4 regions of the Photorhabdus viridis genome follow, and region 4 is predicted to be linked to each of the others. Evidence: predicted binding sites of a transcription regulator. Region 4 holds the regulator's gene; each other region holds the start of a gene.

Region 1 (4,177 bases), on a different contig from region 4:
AAATATCTGTTTGATCTATCTGAAGAACTGCCTTTGCGCATTAAATTTGTCACCGATAACGCTTCAGGGCAGCAGTTTTTATCCATGTTATTTCATCATGTGGCACTTGATGAATGGTCTGTTACTTTGCTGATGGAAGAGCTGAAACATGCCTATAAATATAGGTTGATAAATGAGACGCCAACATGGCAAGAGCAACCTTTACCATTCCTTCAATATGCAATCAGGCAAAATAGTGAGGGAATGAATCAGTCTCATCTTGATTATTGGGTTAATAATTTACGGGGCGCGCCAAGCGGGGAACCCATTTTTAAAAATGCGGCCACCGAGTTATCTGGGCAGGCGAATTCCTGTGAAGGCATTGAGTTTGGGATTGAAAAAGTGGTGGCTCAAGGCTTGCAGTCACTTGCCAGAAAAAATGGCGCTTCATTCTTTAATATTCTTTACGCCAGTATTGTTGCATCGCTCAATTTACTGGGGGCAACCGATGATCTTATGGTGGGAACATCGGCTTCAGGACGTGATGACGCGAGCTTCTTTGACACTGTTGGTTATTTTACTACGGTTGTGATACACAGGGTTCGCTTTACTGAACAGATGACATTTACTGATCTGATCACTCAGGTTAAGAACAACATCAATGACTCGTTGCCTTATACCGATATTCCTATTGATCTGATTGAAGAAGCCTTATCAGGCCATGCAGATCAAGGAAAAGATCATTTATTCGAGGTATATATTCAGTTACATGCAAAAAATAGTTTGAGTGGTGAGTTCCATATGTTGGATGGAAGCCATATTGCATTTCAGCAGATTGTTTTGGAAAAGCAGGAATCGTTACTGGGGCTCCACTTTGAAATTATGGAAGAGATGATTGCAGGTGAAGAAATGGTACGTGTTTTGTTTAATTATCGTTCAGATCGTTATAGTGCGGCTCAAATTGCTCAAATATCAGAGACTATCAATGGTATTTTGAGGCTGTTTGCAAAAACACAGGATAGCAATATACCGCTTAGGACGATCTTGCCAAGATTATCCGAGCGCATAGAAACCTTTTGAATACCAGAGTTTCTATTCAACACTGAATAATCCTCTTGCAGTCTGCATTGATATGAATCTTGATGCAGACTGATTAATAACGTTTTTGTGAGAGAATTGATGACAACGCTAACGCTAAAACATGATAACCAAAGTGTTTTATCACCTTGTCGCTTGAGTGTGGAAGAATTGCGTCTGGGCTACGGTGAACATATTGTCTGTGATGAACTGAATCTGCGTATCCCTGATGGTCGTTTTACCGTGATTATCGGTCCTAATGGCTGTGGTAAATCCACGCTGTTGAGAAGTTTATGTCGTCTGCTGCGTCCGGAATATGGCAGGGTTTGCCTTGATGGTCATGATATTCACGCTATACCAACACGCGCTTTGGCCCGTCAGCTGGGGTTATTACCGCAAAGTGTGCAGGCTCCTCAGGGGATCAAAGTGGTTGATTTAGTCGCGCGCGGGCGTTTTCCCCACCAGCGGTTATTACGTCAATGGAGTCATGAGGATTATGAAGCGGTGCGCCAGGCAATGGATGCGACCGGTGTGACCCAGCTTGCTGAATGTGTTGTTGATGAACTTTCAGGTGGGCAGCGCCAACGGGTTTGGGTTGCTATGGTGCTGGCTCAGCAAACGCCATTGTTACTGCTTGATGAACCGACAACCTATCTTGATATTGCTCATCAAATTGAGTTGCTTGAGCTGTTTTGTCGCCTTAATCAAGGATCCGGATATACGCTTATTGCTGTGCTTCATGATTTGAATCAGGCTTGCCGGTATGCAGATCATTTGATTGTGATGGCGGGGGGACGGATTGTGGTGGAAGGGGCGCCTGGTGAGATCATTACAACAACGTTAGTCTCTGAGGTTTTTGGACTCGATTGTGTCATTATTGATGATCCCGTCAGCCATACCCCCTTAATTATTCCGCAGGGACGGCGTTTTACAAAGGGATAGATATGATTTTTAAATGTATTTTTTAATAATAATATTGATGATTATTATCATTAAAATAATATTAATATCGTTGAGCTATGCCTGATAGATTCAATCAACAACTTTTAATATCAGGCAGAATAACAGGATGGCGCGAAATGAGATCTCCAAATGGAATAAGGGGGGAATGTTTTAAATATATACATTTTTATAAAATTAAATCATATCGAAGTTTTATTATTGGCAATTTACGTCGTTATTTTATTTATAGCAAGTGGTGCAAAGTTATGTCGAGGCAAGAATTCCATTTTCGTGGTCACACGATTAACAGATAGAGGTAAAACTTGTGCCAGATCTATATAGAGATACTTTGCTGACTGGTTTTAATGATCTTAATAATAAGGATTTTCTGTTTCTTTCATCCAGTAAAAGTCTATTGGCACAAGGGCAATATGCGATTGTGTCAAGGCCACTTAATGATGCAGCAAACCCTGATAGCCTGATTCAGCAAGAAATACGTCAATTATTCCAACAAGCGAAGAGTGATGGGATTGAAAATCCTGTTCTGGTGGGGGCAATTCCATTCGATAAACAGCAAAATGCGGCGCTTTTTGTCCCTGAACAATGCAATTGGTTCCAAAGAAAGCAGTTTCCCTCGCTTATTGCCAATTCAATCTATACAGAAAAAAGACGTACCCAGTGGCCTGATAAAGCACACTTTAGCCAGATGGTGAACACTGCGATTGATGCAATGCGCAATCATACATTAGACAAAGTTGTTCTTTCGCGGCTACTCGATATTGAAACCCATCAGCCATTAGATTCAATTCAACTATTACGGCATCTTAATCGGCAAAATAGTTGGTGTTATAACTTCCATGTTCCGTTGGAAAATGGAGCATTGATTGGGGCGAGCCCAGAATTATTAGTGCGTAAACAGGGCAATACTATCTTTTCTCAGCCGCTGGCAGGCTCTGCAAAGCGCAGTGAAAACCAGCAAGATGATTACAAATTACGCCAGGCGCTTATTCAGTCCGTCAAAGATAATTATGAGCATCGGTTGGTAACCGATATGATGAGAAACGTACTTGAAAGCCGTTGTCAAAAATTACATATCTCTGAAATGCCTTCCACCATCAGCACGCCAGTACTTTGGCACCTTGCCACCGATATTGAGGGAGAGTTAAAGGCGCCACAGGAAAATGCACTTTCTGTTGCTTGCCTGCTTCATCCTACTCCGGCCCTCTGTGGCACACCGTATCAGACCGCGAAAAACTTAATTGAGGAATTAGAGCCGTTTAAACGAAACCTCTTTGGCGGCATTGTGGGGTGGTGTGACGAGAAAGGGAATGGTGAGTGGGTGGTGACTATCCGCTGTGGTGAAGTGAATGGTTCACGGGTAAGACTATTTGCGGGAGCTGGCATTGTGCCTGATTCGAAACCAGAGTCAGAGTGGCAGGAAACAGAGGTTAAGTTTTCAACGATGATGCGTGCATTCGAGTTTTCACAGGAGGCATGCCCAGCATGATAGTTGAATTTAATCGTTGGCCGAAAGCGCTGGAACAGCGCTATCGTCAGTGTGGTTATTGGATAGATCTCCCGCTTAGTGACATTTTGACCCGTCAGTCAAACAACGGGCAAATTGCGCTTATCTGTGGAGATCGTCAGTTCAGCTATGCTGAACTTAACCTGTTGGTGGATAGTTTGGCCGCAGCATTACAACGACAAGGCGTTAAACGAGGACAAACTGCCTTAATTCAATTGGGGAATGGGGCCGAGTTTTATATTGTTTTCTTTGCTTTATTACGGCTTGGGGTCGTTCCGGTCAACGCTATATTTAGCCATCAGCGCAGTGAACTTTGTGCTTATGCTGATCAGATTAACCCCGCACTGTTGATTGCTGATCGCAACCATTCCTTGTTTAGCGACGACAATTTTATTGATGAGCTCAGAGCCTGTACGCCGTCTTTGCGTCACGTTGTCTTATTTGGTGATAATGGCAGTATTCTGGATTTTGAGACGCTATTGGCAGAAGGCGCGGATGATTTTATCGCTGATCCAACACCGGCTGATGAAGTCGCATTTTTCCAATTGTCGGGGGGGAGTACAGGGACACCTAAACTTATTCCCCGAACGCATAATGATTATTATTACAGTATTCGCGCCAGTGTGGAAATTTGCCAGTTTAATGCTGAAACTC
Region 2 (4,177 bases), on a different contig from region 4:
ATGCTATCCACGGTTTTACCAGAGAAAGAGAAGCTATTGAGCGCGCCAATAAACATACTGGCGATAACGATAACTTTACCTGCACGGATAACAAAACCTTTTAGGCGTTGCCATGTTTGCAACAACAGGGTTTTTAGGTGTGGAATATGGTAAACCGGAAGTTCCATAACGAATGGCGAGGCTTCACCACGCATGATGGTGTATTTCAGCATCAGGCCAGTCAAAATCGCGACGACAATGCCTAATATATAAAGAGAGAAAACAACGGTTGCACCGTTTTTGCCGAAGAATGCAGCGGCAAAAACGGCAAAGATTGCTAGCCGTGCACCACAAGACATAAATGGCGCCATCATAATCGTGATCAGACGTTCACGCGGTGCATCCAGCGTTCTCGCGCCCATAATTGAGGGTACGTTACAACCAAAGCCAACGATCAACGGAACAAAAGATTTACCTGGCAGCCCCAGAACCTGCATCAGACGGTCCATGACAAACGCAGCCCGCGCCATATAGCCGGAGTCTTCAAGGAAAGAGAGGAACAAATACATCATGCCGATTTGTGGTACCAATGGCAGAACTGTGTTGATACCGCCGCCAATACCTTGCGCGAGGAAAATAGTCAGCCATTCAGGAAAACTTAATGTATGACCAAGCCATTGAACGCCATGAATGAAAACAGCGATAGAACCACCGTCGAAAATAGGCTGTAATGCACCACCGATATTAATCGCCAGTACGAACATTAAATACATAACAGCCAGGAAAATGGGCACACCCAACCAGCGGTTGAGAATGACGTTATCAATTGCCTGGGTCAGTTTGTTTGGCATAGCTTTTTGGCTGTCGATCACCGCCATGCATAATGTGTTAATACTTTGATAGCGTGAATCGGCAATAACCAGTTCAAGTTCTGCGTATTGCTGTTGTTGCAAGCGTTCTTTGGATTCAGCCAGCATTGAAGTCGGAAGGCCGGAATGTTCCAGGCTGTAAATGTCCCCTTCAAGTATCTGAAGAGCTAACCAACGGCGTTGTTGAGCATTAAAATCGTCTGAAATTGTACCAGATAACTGATCAACTTCTTGCAACAAGCAATCAGGATAGCGAATCAGCGACTGCCCGGAGTTCTGTTTATGGCGGTCAATCGCTTGTTTCAGCTCATTGAGTCCGGTTGCACGGGTCGAAACCATTGGAATGACCGGGCAGCCAAGGCGCTTCTCCAATTCAGCAATATTGATTTGAATATGCTGGCTTTTAGCGATATCCAGCATATTCAGCGCAACAATGCATGGAATGCCTAATTCCAGCAGTTGTAATGTCAGATAGAGATTTCGCTCAAGGTTAGAAGCGTCTACGACGTTAATTAGCATGTCAGCATCACCGCTCAAGATATAGTGGCAGGCTATCTGCTCATCAAGTGATGTTTGTTCAGAAATTGTGGTCAAAGAGTAGGTTCCCGGCAGGTCAACCAGCTCAATTTTATGGTCTTCAGTGGTAAAACGGCCAACTTTGCGTTCTACCGTGACGCCTGCCCAGTTGCCTACACGTTGACGGGCACCAGTAAGTTGGTTAAATAATGTCGTTTTGCCGGCGTTGGGATTGCCGATTAAGCCAATGGTTAGTGCTTTCATGTTCTTGGTGCCAGATTAGGAGTAACAGTTTTATTGCTTGCAATGGATTATGCATTGCATTGGACGTTGTCTAATGTGAGAAATTCCAAGTCTTTTTTTCTCAGAATCAGGTTAACTCTACGGGTCTCAATTTGTATCGGATCACCTAAAGGCGCTAAACGAACAACATGAAAAGAGGAACCGGGCAACATGCCTAATGACAGTAATTTCTGTCGGTAAGCCGGGCTGATCTTGGGAGAAAAGCCAATAATCTTGTAACTGTGGTCTGGAAGAAGTTGCATATAACCTTCCGGGATGTGTGATAAATAAAATAATCTCGAGAACCAGGGCCGTACTAAGATAGTATATAAAGTACGATTTTTATCCTATGTATGTTAATTGCAAATAAGAATAATAACCAACATTAATTTCAACGTTAATCGCATTTTCAATCATTGATGTTCAATAAGTAACCGAAATTGGCAGAGGTAAGTGCATTTGGATTTTGCTTGATCACCGAACCGAGATGAGATACGCACTGCCAAAGCAGTGCATATTGTTGCGATTATAAAACTATCAACGTTTTTTTCCGAATGCGGCGGCCAGTGCGTCGCTCATGGCACTGTTTCCGGCTGGCGTTGAAGCGCGCGGAGGAGTACGGTTTCTGTCATTGCGCTCAGGGCGGCGGTCAGTTTGAGTATTGCTACTGCGGCGCGAGTTGGTCTCTCCCGGTTGTTCATCAAGACGCATGGTCAGAGCGATACGCTTACGGTTCAGGTCAACTTCCAGCACTTTGACTTTGACGATATCGCCTGCTTTTACCACAGTGTGAGGATCTTCCACAAAGCGATCTGACAGCGAAGAGATGTGCACCAGGCCATCTTGATGAACACCAATGTCAACAAATGCGCCGAAGTTAGTCACGTTAGTGACCGCACCTTCTAGTACCATCCCCGGGCGCAGATCATTCATCGTTTCCACACCGTCGGCGAAGGTCGCGGTTTTAAACTCTGGGCGTGGGTCACGGCCTGGTTTTTCCAACTCTTTCAGAATATCGGTAACGGTTGGAACACCAAATTGTTCTGTGGTGAAATCCTGAGGCTTCAATCCACGCAGTGAGGATGGATTGCCCATCAATTCCTGGAGTTTTTGTTCAGTGGCCGCCAGAATTTTCTCAACCACCGGATAGGCTTCCGGGTGAACAGTCGATGCATCCAACGGGTTATTACCGTGATTGATACGCAGGAAGCCGGCGCACTGTTCAAACGCTTTTGGCCCAAGACGGCTGACTTTCAGTAATTGTGCACGGTTATTGAAGCGGCCATTCTCATCGCGCCAGTTTATGATGTTCTGGGCAATCATACGGGTCAGTCCGGCGACTCTGGTTAATAGAGGAACAGACGCGGTATTCAGATCCACGCCGACGGCGTTTACACAATCCTCAACTACCGCGTCCAGTTTTTTGGCAAGTTGGGTCTGGCTGACATCATGTTGATATTGACCTACGCCGATAGATTTCGGATCGATTTTCACTAATTCAGCCAATGGGTCTTGCAGGCGGCGGGCGATAGAGACTGCACCGCGCAGTGAAACGTCCAGGTCAGGAAATTCCTGTGCTGCCAGTTCAGATGCAGAATAAACAGATGCTCCTGCCTCACTGACAATGACTTTTTGGGCTTTTATCTCCGGGAACTGTTTTTGGACATCTGCGAAGAAACGTTCTGTTTCGCGGGAGGCGGTTCCGTTACCGATAGCGACTAGTTCCACCTGATGTTTGATACACAACCCGGCTACGCTTGCGGCTGCTTTGGCCGTTTGCCCGGTGTGCGGATAGATAGTGTCTGTGGCAATCAGTTTGCCGGTTGCATCAATGACGGCAACTTTAACACCGGTACGCAGACCCGGATCAAGCCCCATTGTTGCGCGCATACCTGCTGGTGCGGCCATCAACAGATCTTGCAGGTTACGGGCGAATACCTTGATAGCTTCATCTTCTGCTTTTTCACGTAAAGTGCTCATCAATTCCGTTTCGAGATGCAGTAATACTTTGACACGCCAGGTCCAGTTTACAACGGCTTTGCGCCAGCTATCCGCCGGGGCATTATTCAGGCGCAGATTAAGATGTTGGGTAATAATCTGTTCGCAGTAACTCTCTTTGGGTGGTTCATCAAACTGGGGATCAGCATTTAGGGAAAGTTGCAGCATGCTTTCATTGCGGCCACGGAACATGGCTAATGCGCGATGAGAAGGGACCTGTGCGATAGGTTCATGGTAATCAAAATAATCACGGAATTTAGCGCCTTCTTCTTCTTTTCCTGAGGCGACTTTGGCGACCAGATGGGCATTTTTCCATAAATAGTCACGAACTTTTGCCAATAATGCTGCATCTTCAGCGAAACGCTCCATCAGGATATAACGAGCGCCATCCAGAGCGGTTTTCGTATCGGCTACACCTTTATCGGCATCAACAAAGGTGGCGGCAATTTGTTCTGGTTCTTGTTGTGGATCTTGCCACAGAGAGTTAGCCAGAGGTTCAAGACCTGCTTCAATAGCGATTTGCCCACGGGTAC
Region 3 (4,177 bases), on a different contig from region 4:
CGGGGAACTCTGGTGCTCGATCACGCAATACACGTAACCGTCACCCTGCGCCGTTTTCAATGAATACAAAATGTCGGAATAATGCGCCCGCAGATTGTCTTCAATAAACGATCCTGATTCCAACCGCAATGTATCCAGATCACAAACTGCCCGTAATGTCGCAGGCAAATGAATCTCCAGGAAGTCTCTGGCCGTATCGATATGACTTAAAAACTTTTTAAAAACAGCGTCATGTGGCGTTGATGTCTTTTTTTTCTTCATCGGTGAATGGTAGCATACTTTCTTTTATATTGAAGGAATATTAAGCAAGAAACCGAGCTGACTGAGATGTCTTAAATTTTCTTTGACAAAAATGTTGATCGTATCTCAGATACTTTTATTTTCTTCTTAAGCGAAGTTCAGATTTATTATCTAATGATTTCTGTGATCATTAGATAATATTTTTATGGAATTTTTCATCATTAAAGCAATTTGATCATCCTATTTTTATAAAAAAGTAATTTTGACGATGACTGTTTTTAACTATATCAATGAAATACCTGACTCATGCGCTCTGAACCGGAGTTTAACTCCGGCTCTTTATATATTAATTTATTTTTTTATTTTATGAATAAAGCGCTTTTACTGGCAGGGAAAGAGAGTTGCCTGTGAGCACTTTTTGTAAAAAATCAGTCAGGTTTTTCTGATGGTTTTCAACCTCTTCTTTGCCAAACATTGCTGAATCAGCATCAAGATCAACAATTAATTCTCCGGCATCTACTTTCCCGCGATAGATAATGTTAAAGCTAAAGCAATCATAGAGCCCGCTGGTAAGTATATGGCGTTTAACTTGACAATCGACAAAATTGGGAGAGTCAAAAGGTAACACATTGATGAGTGGCGAAAATAAATAACGGGTATCTTGAGGTAGTTTATGATCTAAAAAGATCTGTTCTATACGATATCTGGCATGAATTCGTTGAGTATGAAGCGCATTGATTGTCTTTTTTAAAAAGGTTTCTAATGTTTCATCCGGATTGGTGTTTATCAATAAGGGAAGAATATTAGTCATTAATGCCGGTGTATTGGTTCTGAAACGGGTTCGGCGATTCATATAGGGTAGCCATAACGGCATTGAGTATTCACCATTTTGTGTCTGTGCAGCGAAATAGTGAAGCAGGTAGATGCTTGAAAGCGCTATTAACAGATCAGGCCAGGCGATACCTGTATCAGCCGATAAACGTGTTAAGCCTGTGACAATATTCCCGGAGAGCGCAAAACTGGTGTAATGGTGTTTGGTGCTATAGTCGGCACGGGCGATATCCACGGTTGGAAGGCGCGCGGATGAAAGATAATTTTGCCAGTATAAGCGATCCTTTTCATATTGCTCGCTGTTACAGTACTCTTGTTCTTCAGTAAAGTAGCTGCTGAGTGAGTGAAAAGAAGCATCAGCATTAGCTTTACCAAGATAGTACGAATAGAAATGCGCGCAACGATGTTCAATGAGCGCCATACCAAATCCATCAAGCAGAATATGATGAGCCCGGTTGTACCAGAGATAATGAGACTCGCTTAATTTAAATAGCCACTGAGCGGATAGCAGTTGAGTTAATAAATTCAGCGGAGATTCCACATCGGCCCGCATAAGTTGCAACGCTGTGTGGAAAGGATCGGGCTGCGTCTGTAAATCGGTGAATTTTAACTGTGGTATGGCGGCTTGATTCGGTTGTTGTAAAGGCAGCGGTTCTTCTTCAAGGCGTTTAAAACGGACAGAGAGCACATCTGTTTCATTGGTCACTGTCGTTATTGCTTTGCAAAGCGCTTCTTGATCGATATTGCCCTGAATATCAAGATAGTGAGCGATAGTCGAAACAACTTTTTCGGAATGCAGGCTGAACTCGTGCCAGTAATATTGTTGTGCTTGCGTCAATGGCATCCAGCTAGAAGTTTGATCGATGTTTAACATTGTAAACCTCATGAATTCATCATAGAAAATAGAATAAAAAATAAAAAAACAGATAAAGCTTTCTTCTATGTTTGTGATAGGTGTTCATACAATGTTAAGCCACGATATTCCCGTCTGAACAAGCCAATGCATAATCGCCTATTTATTCCCATGACATTTATTCTCCTGTTTGATCACCATTTTTCGTTGATTGTTTCTGGCTGAAATCTGAATTGGTTTTATATCTGAGAAAATGAAACATTTGTTGTGTGATACAACAAGAATGTGACGTATTTCGTGATCAGCGTTATTGTATATGATAATCATTATTAATCTCATTGTCGGATATTAGACAAAATGATACATTACGTCCACTTTGGATTATCTGAATGGGTATGCGGGGTTTCTGCATCGCAGATCCACAATCACTGTCTGAGAATGCCAGAATGAAATCGATATTAACCCTTGTATATGGCTTGGTAATTACTCTGGTCACTCTATTTGGGGGGACTGTTTATGCTGTAAACGCGAAAAATGCAGCTCAGACGGAAAGCCTTTCCTGGCCAAGAGATTTTAAAAATGCTGATGGCGCTATCACCACAATTCCGACAAAACCTCAGCGTATTTTATCGACCACTGTTTCGATAACCGGAATCCTGTTATCGATTGACGCGCCTGTGGTTGCGAGTGCAACGGCCACGAATGGGAAATTTTTTGCGCAATGGGACAAAGTGGCTCAAGAGCGGAAAATTGAAAAGCTCTGGTCAGCCGGCAATATTGATCTGGAAATGGCTTATGTTGTCGCGCCCGATTTGATCGTGGTTTCTATGAGCGGCGCTGATTCCGCATATGCTCAGGTAGAACAACTTAAACAAATCGCGCCTACGATTATCTTAGATTATGGTAAACAGACATGGCAGGATTTGGCGACTGAATTAGGAAAGGCGACAGGGCTTGAAGATAAAGTTGCGGCCAGAATTACTGGTTTTGATCATTATCTTGCTGAGTGCCGGGCAAAAATTGCTATCCCCGAAGGTAAGGTTAATATTATCAGCTATGCGGGGCCGGGAACCATTAACCCCATATCAACGAGTATAAGCCCGCATGCTTTGTTGCTTTCACAGCTTGGGTTTACTATCGAGTCGGCAGATCCGGCTTGGCATAATAATGCGAATAAAACCGGTGACTTTGTTTGGGCGCAATATGAAAATATTACTCAGTTAACCGCGCCAACGACATTTCTTTTAAGTGCAGGAGAGCGCAGAGCGGCTGAATTCTTAAAGGATCCTGTGCTCGCTAATTTGGCCTCAGTCAAAACAGGGCAAGTCTATGGTCTTGGTGTGAATTCGTTTCGAATTGACTATTACAGTGCAAAAGAAATTGCCGATAGCATTGTTAAACGGTTTGGCATTAAGCCGAAAGCGAAATAACTTAGCAATTGTTTGAGTTGGATATGAAAAAATTGATTTTTTCAGTTGCTAATTCTGTTGCGCAATCCGATAACCGGCAATTCAAATTTCAGCGAAAAGGGTTGCTGATTTGCGGGTTATTACTTGTGGTATTTTCAGTTTTTAGTCTTTTTGTCGGGACCCGCCCTGTCACGATTAAAGTTACCTGGGAGGCATTCACCGCTTTTAATCCTGCCAATAGTGAACATTTATTGGTTCGTTATCTGAGAGTGCCTCGTACTTTGCTGGCGATTATCGTTGGTTGTTCATTGGGTGTCGCTGGCGCCATTATGCAGGCGCTTACCCGTAATCCACTGGCTGATCCGGGTATCTTGGGCGTCAATGCCGGGGCTGCGCTTTCCATTGTCTCAGCAATTGCTTTTTTTGGCATTTCCGATGTTATTGGCTATATGTGGTTTGGTCTGGCAGGGGCGACAATTGCAGGTGGTGGCGTGTATCTGCTTGGGGGGATCCGGCATGGGTTGAACCCGGTAAGAATGGTATTGGCGGGCGCTGCACTGTCCGTTGTATTACTTGCTGTCACCCAGATTATCACCATAAACAGTGAAGATGAGGTATTTAATCAATTCCGGCACTGGGTGGTGGGTTCACTTCAAGGGCGAGGTTATGAGGTGCTTTTCCCTGTTTCTATACTGGCGGCCTCCGGAGTGATAATTGCTTTAATGCTGACAAAGTCTCTTGATACGGTAGCACTTGGTCATGATCTGGGAAAATCATTGGGTGTTAGCCAAACCAAAGTCTGGATTCTATCTGCACTGGTCATCATTATATTATCTGGCGGCGC
Region 4 (4,177 bases):
GTATTGATATCCCAGATATTAGAGTTATTAATAAACCTATTATCGTCGCTGTTATTAAAAGCCAAGTGTAGTTTTCGTAAGTGTAGTTTTTATTTTTAATGTCTGATTTTATATTAATGCCTATGAAAAAGGTACATGAGGCAACAACAAATATCTGAACCAACTGTGATGATAGTAAAAAAAATCCAGCATTGTTTGCAGACAATTGATATATTAGTGCGGTAATAATGAGTTGCATTGCCATGTTTAGCATTCTACTCTTAAACATTGTTATCGATGGCAATATAATACCCTTGTCAAATATATATAATTTCTTTTCTTCTATCATGAGATCCATCATCCATAATATCAATCTTGGCTATGTATAATTTTCTCGCAATTGACGCTTTTTTTGACTTTTTTGCTATAAACTTATATCCTTCTTTAATTTTGGAGTATATTATTACCTCTTCTTTGTCGCTTTTATCAAAATAAGTCCATTGGCTTGCTGAGAAGATTAATAAATCATTAATCATTTCATCTGTAAGGTTTTTTTTATTTTCATGTCTGAAAGATAAAAAGTATGAAAATATTCTCCAGTCGAGATGATATTTCCTCTTGTTTGCCCAACGTATAAATTCCTCTGCTTCTTCAAAAGAAACTTCAGCTTTAGATCTGCTCAGAGGATTGTTTAATATACTAGTTATATTATAGATCATGAGTTTAGATAGAGAGTCTGATTTGTTTTTTGGTAGTTCTGATGCGGACTCTCCAGTTACAACATAAGAGTAACAATTTCTATTGTCTGCATAATTCGATGTCATTAATCCAGTCTCCTAATACAAAATTATCATCTCTTTCAACAGATAGTGATGTAAGGTTGCCCTTACTCTCTGTTTCTAATTTATTAAAATACTCTAATGAAAGATTAGATATTCTATGTGCATGAGTGTCAACTAAGAAACCAGGACGTAATGATGTTTCTGCATAACCACCAATGTGAAGATGGTTTATTTCTATATCAAGCCATTCTTTAAATGGGGTTCCCGTGTTTTCTTGTGCAATTACAGCATTTGATATATCAAACAAAAGTCCATTGCCGCATTTTTTTGTCATTTCTTTAAAGAAATCTGGTTGTAGCCTAGCGTTTTCATCAAGTATTGAAGGGAAGTTTTCTAAATTTTGTTTTCTTTTTGAACAATGTTGGTTCTGTAGCCTATCTCACTGATTTTACGGATCGCTTAGATGAAAAGGCTGTATTTTTTGGTATTCAAGGGTTGGTTGGAAGTGGAGCATAATTATGAAATCTTATTTAGTACTACAGCCGTAGATACCAGAAAGTTGCATTTTCCTTGATGCTCACAACTCTGAGAAACCGCATGAATTAAGCTTTTCTATGAGTGTCTTTTCTGTTGAAAAAAGTAAGTACGGCTGTAGTACTAGGCTGTGTCCCGTAATAGATTGAGATAGGATAATCATTTGGCTCTGACTTTCGGGAAAAACATGTTATAGCTCGTTATGACCTTCCTGATGAATGTTCTAGGTCAGGAATATAAGGGAGGAGAAACGAATAAAGTTGATATAAATGCACTGAATCGTGATTGGACCCGGTTCGCTAACCTGATAGGGCAGCGTGAGCTTGTTAAACTGGATAGAGCAGGAATTGCTTACCGTCTACCGGTACCCGGAGCTAAGGTAAAACGCGGTGTTCTGAAAGCCAATATTGCTTTGCCAGGGTTGGTTATTCAGTATTCAACTGATGGCGGTAGTAGCTGGAAGATTTATGACAATTATAAACGTCCGAAAGTGAAAGGTAATGTGTTGATCCGTTCTGTTAGTCCGGATGGTCAACGTTACAGCCGGATTGATCATGTAAAGGCATGATAATGTTATAGCAAGAGGGGAACCCTGACGGGTTTCCCTCTCTAGGTAGATAAAAAATTATCGGCTCAGGAATGAATTACTTCTCGTCATGTGCACTACTGTCTTCGCGGCAATTACCTGCGGAGCAATGACCATATAAATAAAGACTGTGGTTTGAGAGTTTAATCCCATAACGTTCAGCGATATTCTTTTGGCGTTTTTCGATCTGTTTGTCACTGAATTCAATGACTTTACCGCAATCCAGACAGATCAAATGGTCGTGGTGGTGTTGTTGAGTGAGTTCAAAAACCGATTTGCCACCTTCAAAATTATGACGGGTGACAATGCCGGCATCATCAAACTGATTCAACACGCGATAGACAGTAGCGAGGCCAATCTCTTCACCGTTATCAATCAGTTTCTTATAGAGATCTTCCGCACTGACGTGGTGGTATTCAGGATCCTGTAACACTTCCAGTATTTTCAATCGTGGAAGTGTTACTTTAAGTCCAGCATCTTTTAATGCCTTATTGTTGTCGGTCATGCGGATTCAGTCCTGTTACTCAGTAAAGTGAACTTAGCGATACTTCAAAAAGTACCAGTTAGTTATCAGATTATGATTATAGGCATGGCTAGTGGAAATGAAAACCACGTTAACCTTAACTATCATTACACATTTTGCCAGAATAATCATTTGTAAAACGCAGGAATAACCTTACTATTTATAATGTTTAGGTTGTTTTTTTGCCATTTTTCGTAATAAAAAGAGCGGATATGAGCAGAGTGTTGACAAAAGCGATACCACAGTGTGAGCAAAGCGAATGACTACTCACCTACTGCGTATTCACTATTGATAAGGAATGGTCTGCAACAATATACGCCTATCGGGGTAAATTCCTATCCGGCAATAATTTCCGCCAGACTCATCTCTTCGTAGATCTGTTTAGCCCAGGAATTAACGCGTTCTTCGGTTAATTCTGGTTGGCGGTCTTCATCAATAGCCAGCCCAATAAAATGGTCATCATCAGCCAGACCTTTTGATTCTTCAAAGTGATAACCCGCCGTTGGCCAGTGACCAACAATAATTGCTCCACGGGGTTCAATAATGTCACGGATAGTTCCCATCGCATCACAGAAATATTCCGCGTAATCTTCCTGATCGCCGCAACCGAAAAGAGCAACCAGCTTCCCGTCAAAATCGATCTCTTCTAGAGTAGGGAAGAAATCATCCCAGTCACACTGAGCTTCTCCGTAGTACCAGGTGGGGATGCCGAGCAGCAGAATATCGAACTGTTCGATATCTTCTTTACTGCTCTTGGCAATATCGTGGACTTCAGCAACATCGGAACCCAGAATTTTCTGGATTTTTTTGGCAATATTTTCTGTGTTGCCGGTATCGCTACCAAAGAATATACCTATAATTGCCATAAAATTATATAACCTCTTGTTTTATTCGTGTATTTCCGTTTGAGATGTATGTGTAAAATGTTAAAATCAGCAGAAAAATTCTGATTGTATTAATAAAAAAATAAAATCCTATTCTGACCAAACAGCAAGGACAATTCTGTCAAATTTGTGTGATTTCGTGCCTTCAATGCTATCAGGCAGTGATATCACTTTCTGCTAACTGGGCCAGCAAAATTTGCTCAATGAGTTCACTGCGGCTGATATTGCGTTGCTGCGCAAGAAAGTTCAGCGCATCGACTGCGTCAGCATTTATTTTCAATTCCACACGACGCAGACCACGCACCTTATCACGGCGAAGCTGGTTACGTTTATTGACTCTGAGCTGTTCATCCCTGGAAAGTGGGTTGGTTTTTGGGCGCCCCGGTCTGCGTTCATTTGCGAACAAATCCAGAGTAGTGCGATCCATTTGTTCTTTTGCCATAAATTCAACTACTAAAGGGCGTATACCATAAAATATAGCACGCCATGATACCCCAGCTTCCCGTGTATCGCTACTGCCTGACAAAGATAAAAAGCCGTGTCACTGTTTATTCGTAAAGGATGTCCATTGCGTTCCGATTTTAACGGTACTGGTATTTTCTGCGGTACTCGATTGGTGTTAATCCATTCAATTTCTTAAATAACTCTCTAAAGTAGCGAGTATCTTCATAGCCAACTTCATGGCTGATTTCTTCTATAGTCTTATTCGATTTTTCTAAGCAGTATTTTGCCAGGGATAACCGAATTTGCTGGATATATTGAATCGGTGTCTGGCCGGTCGCTGTTTTAAAGCGCCGCTTCATCTGCCTTTCACACAAATGAATTTTATCTGCCAAATCGCTGACCGATAATATGTCTGATGGAGTAGAATGCATCCAATCCTGTAGTT

What was found. Region 4 encodes Fur, which represses iron uptake genes when iron is present. Its sites were predicted from a motif close to ATAATAATGAGAACNACTATCAA; they were not measured.
Region 1: a site for Fur is predicted at 2,027-2,049, ahead of ABR397_RS16980 (isochorismate synthase). Genes of this name have one in related genera too.
Region 2: a site for Fur is predicted at 2,013-2,035, ahead of feoA (ferrous iron transporter A). Genes of this name have one in related genera too.
Region 3: a site for Fur is predicted at 2,241-2,263, ahead of fepB (Fe2+-enterobactin ABC transporter substrate-binding protein). Genes of this name have one in related genera too.

What each region holds. Positions count from the first base shown of each region.
Region 1 is NZ_JBEJZY010000041.1:28,656-32,832, reverse strand. It holds gene ABR397_RS16990 (condensation domain-containing protein) at 1-1,059, shown strand, start outside; gene ABR397_RS16985 (ABC transporter ATP-binding protein) at 1,159-1,998, shown strand; gene ABR397_RS16980 (isochorismate synthase) at 2,324-3,505, shown strand; gene ABR397_RS16975 ((2,3-dihydroxybenzoyl)adenylate synthase) at 3,502-4,177, shown strand, end outside.
Region 2 is NZ_JBEJZY010000022.1:16,200-20,376, forward strand. It holds gene feoB (Fe(2+) transporter permease subunit FeoB) at 1-1,628, opposite strand, end outside; gene feoA (ferrous iron transporter A) at 1,676-1,909, opposite strand; gene ABR397_RS11135 (Tex family protein) at 2,184-4,177, opposite strand, start outside.
Region 3 is NZ_JBEJZY010000041.1:39,066-43,242, reverse strand. It holds partial or broken gene ABR397_RS17020 (Rpn family recombination-promoting nuclease/putative transposase) at 1-261, opposite strand, end outside; gene ABR397_RS17015 (condensation domain-containing protein) at 605-1,945, opposite strand; gene fepB (Fe2+-enterobactin ABC transporter substrate-binding protein) at 2,371-3,354, shown strand; gene ABR397_RS17005 (FecCD family ABC transporter permease) at 3,378-4,177, shown strand, end outside.
Region 4 is NZ_JBEJZY010000010.1:78,057-82,233, forward strand. It holds gene ABR397_RS06020 (MATE family efflux transporter) at 1-328, opposite strand, end outside; gene ABR397_RS06025 (hypothetical protein) at 297-803, opposite strand; partial or broken gene ABR397_RS06030 (multinuclear nonheme iron-dependent oxidase) at 778-1,173, opposite strand; partial or broken gene ABR397_RS06035 (chitobiase/beta-hexosaminidase C-terminal domain-containing protein) at 1,522-1,863, shown strand; gene fur (ferric iron uptake transcriptional regulator) at 1,940-2,386, opposite strand; gene fldA (flavodoxin FldA) at 2,740-3,270, opposite strand; gene ybfE (LexA regulated protein) at 3,443-3,730, opposite strand; gene ABR397_RS06055 (GlxA family transcriptional regulator) at 3,870-4,177, opposite strand, start outside.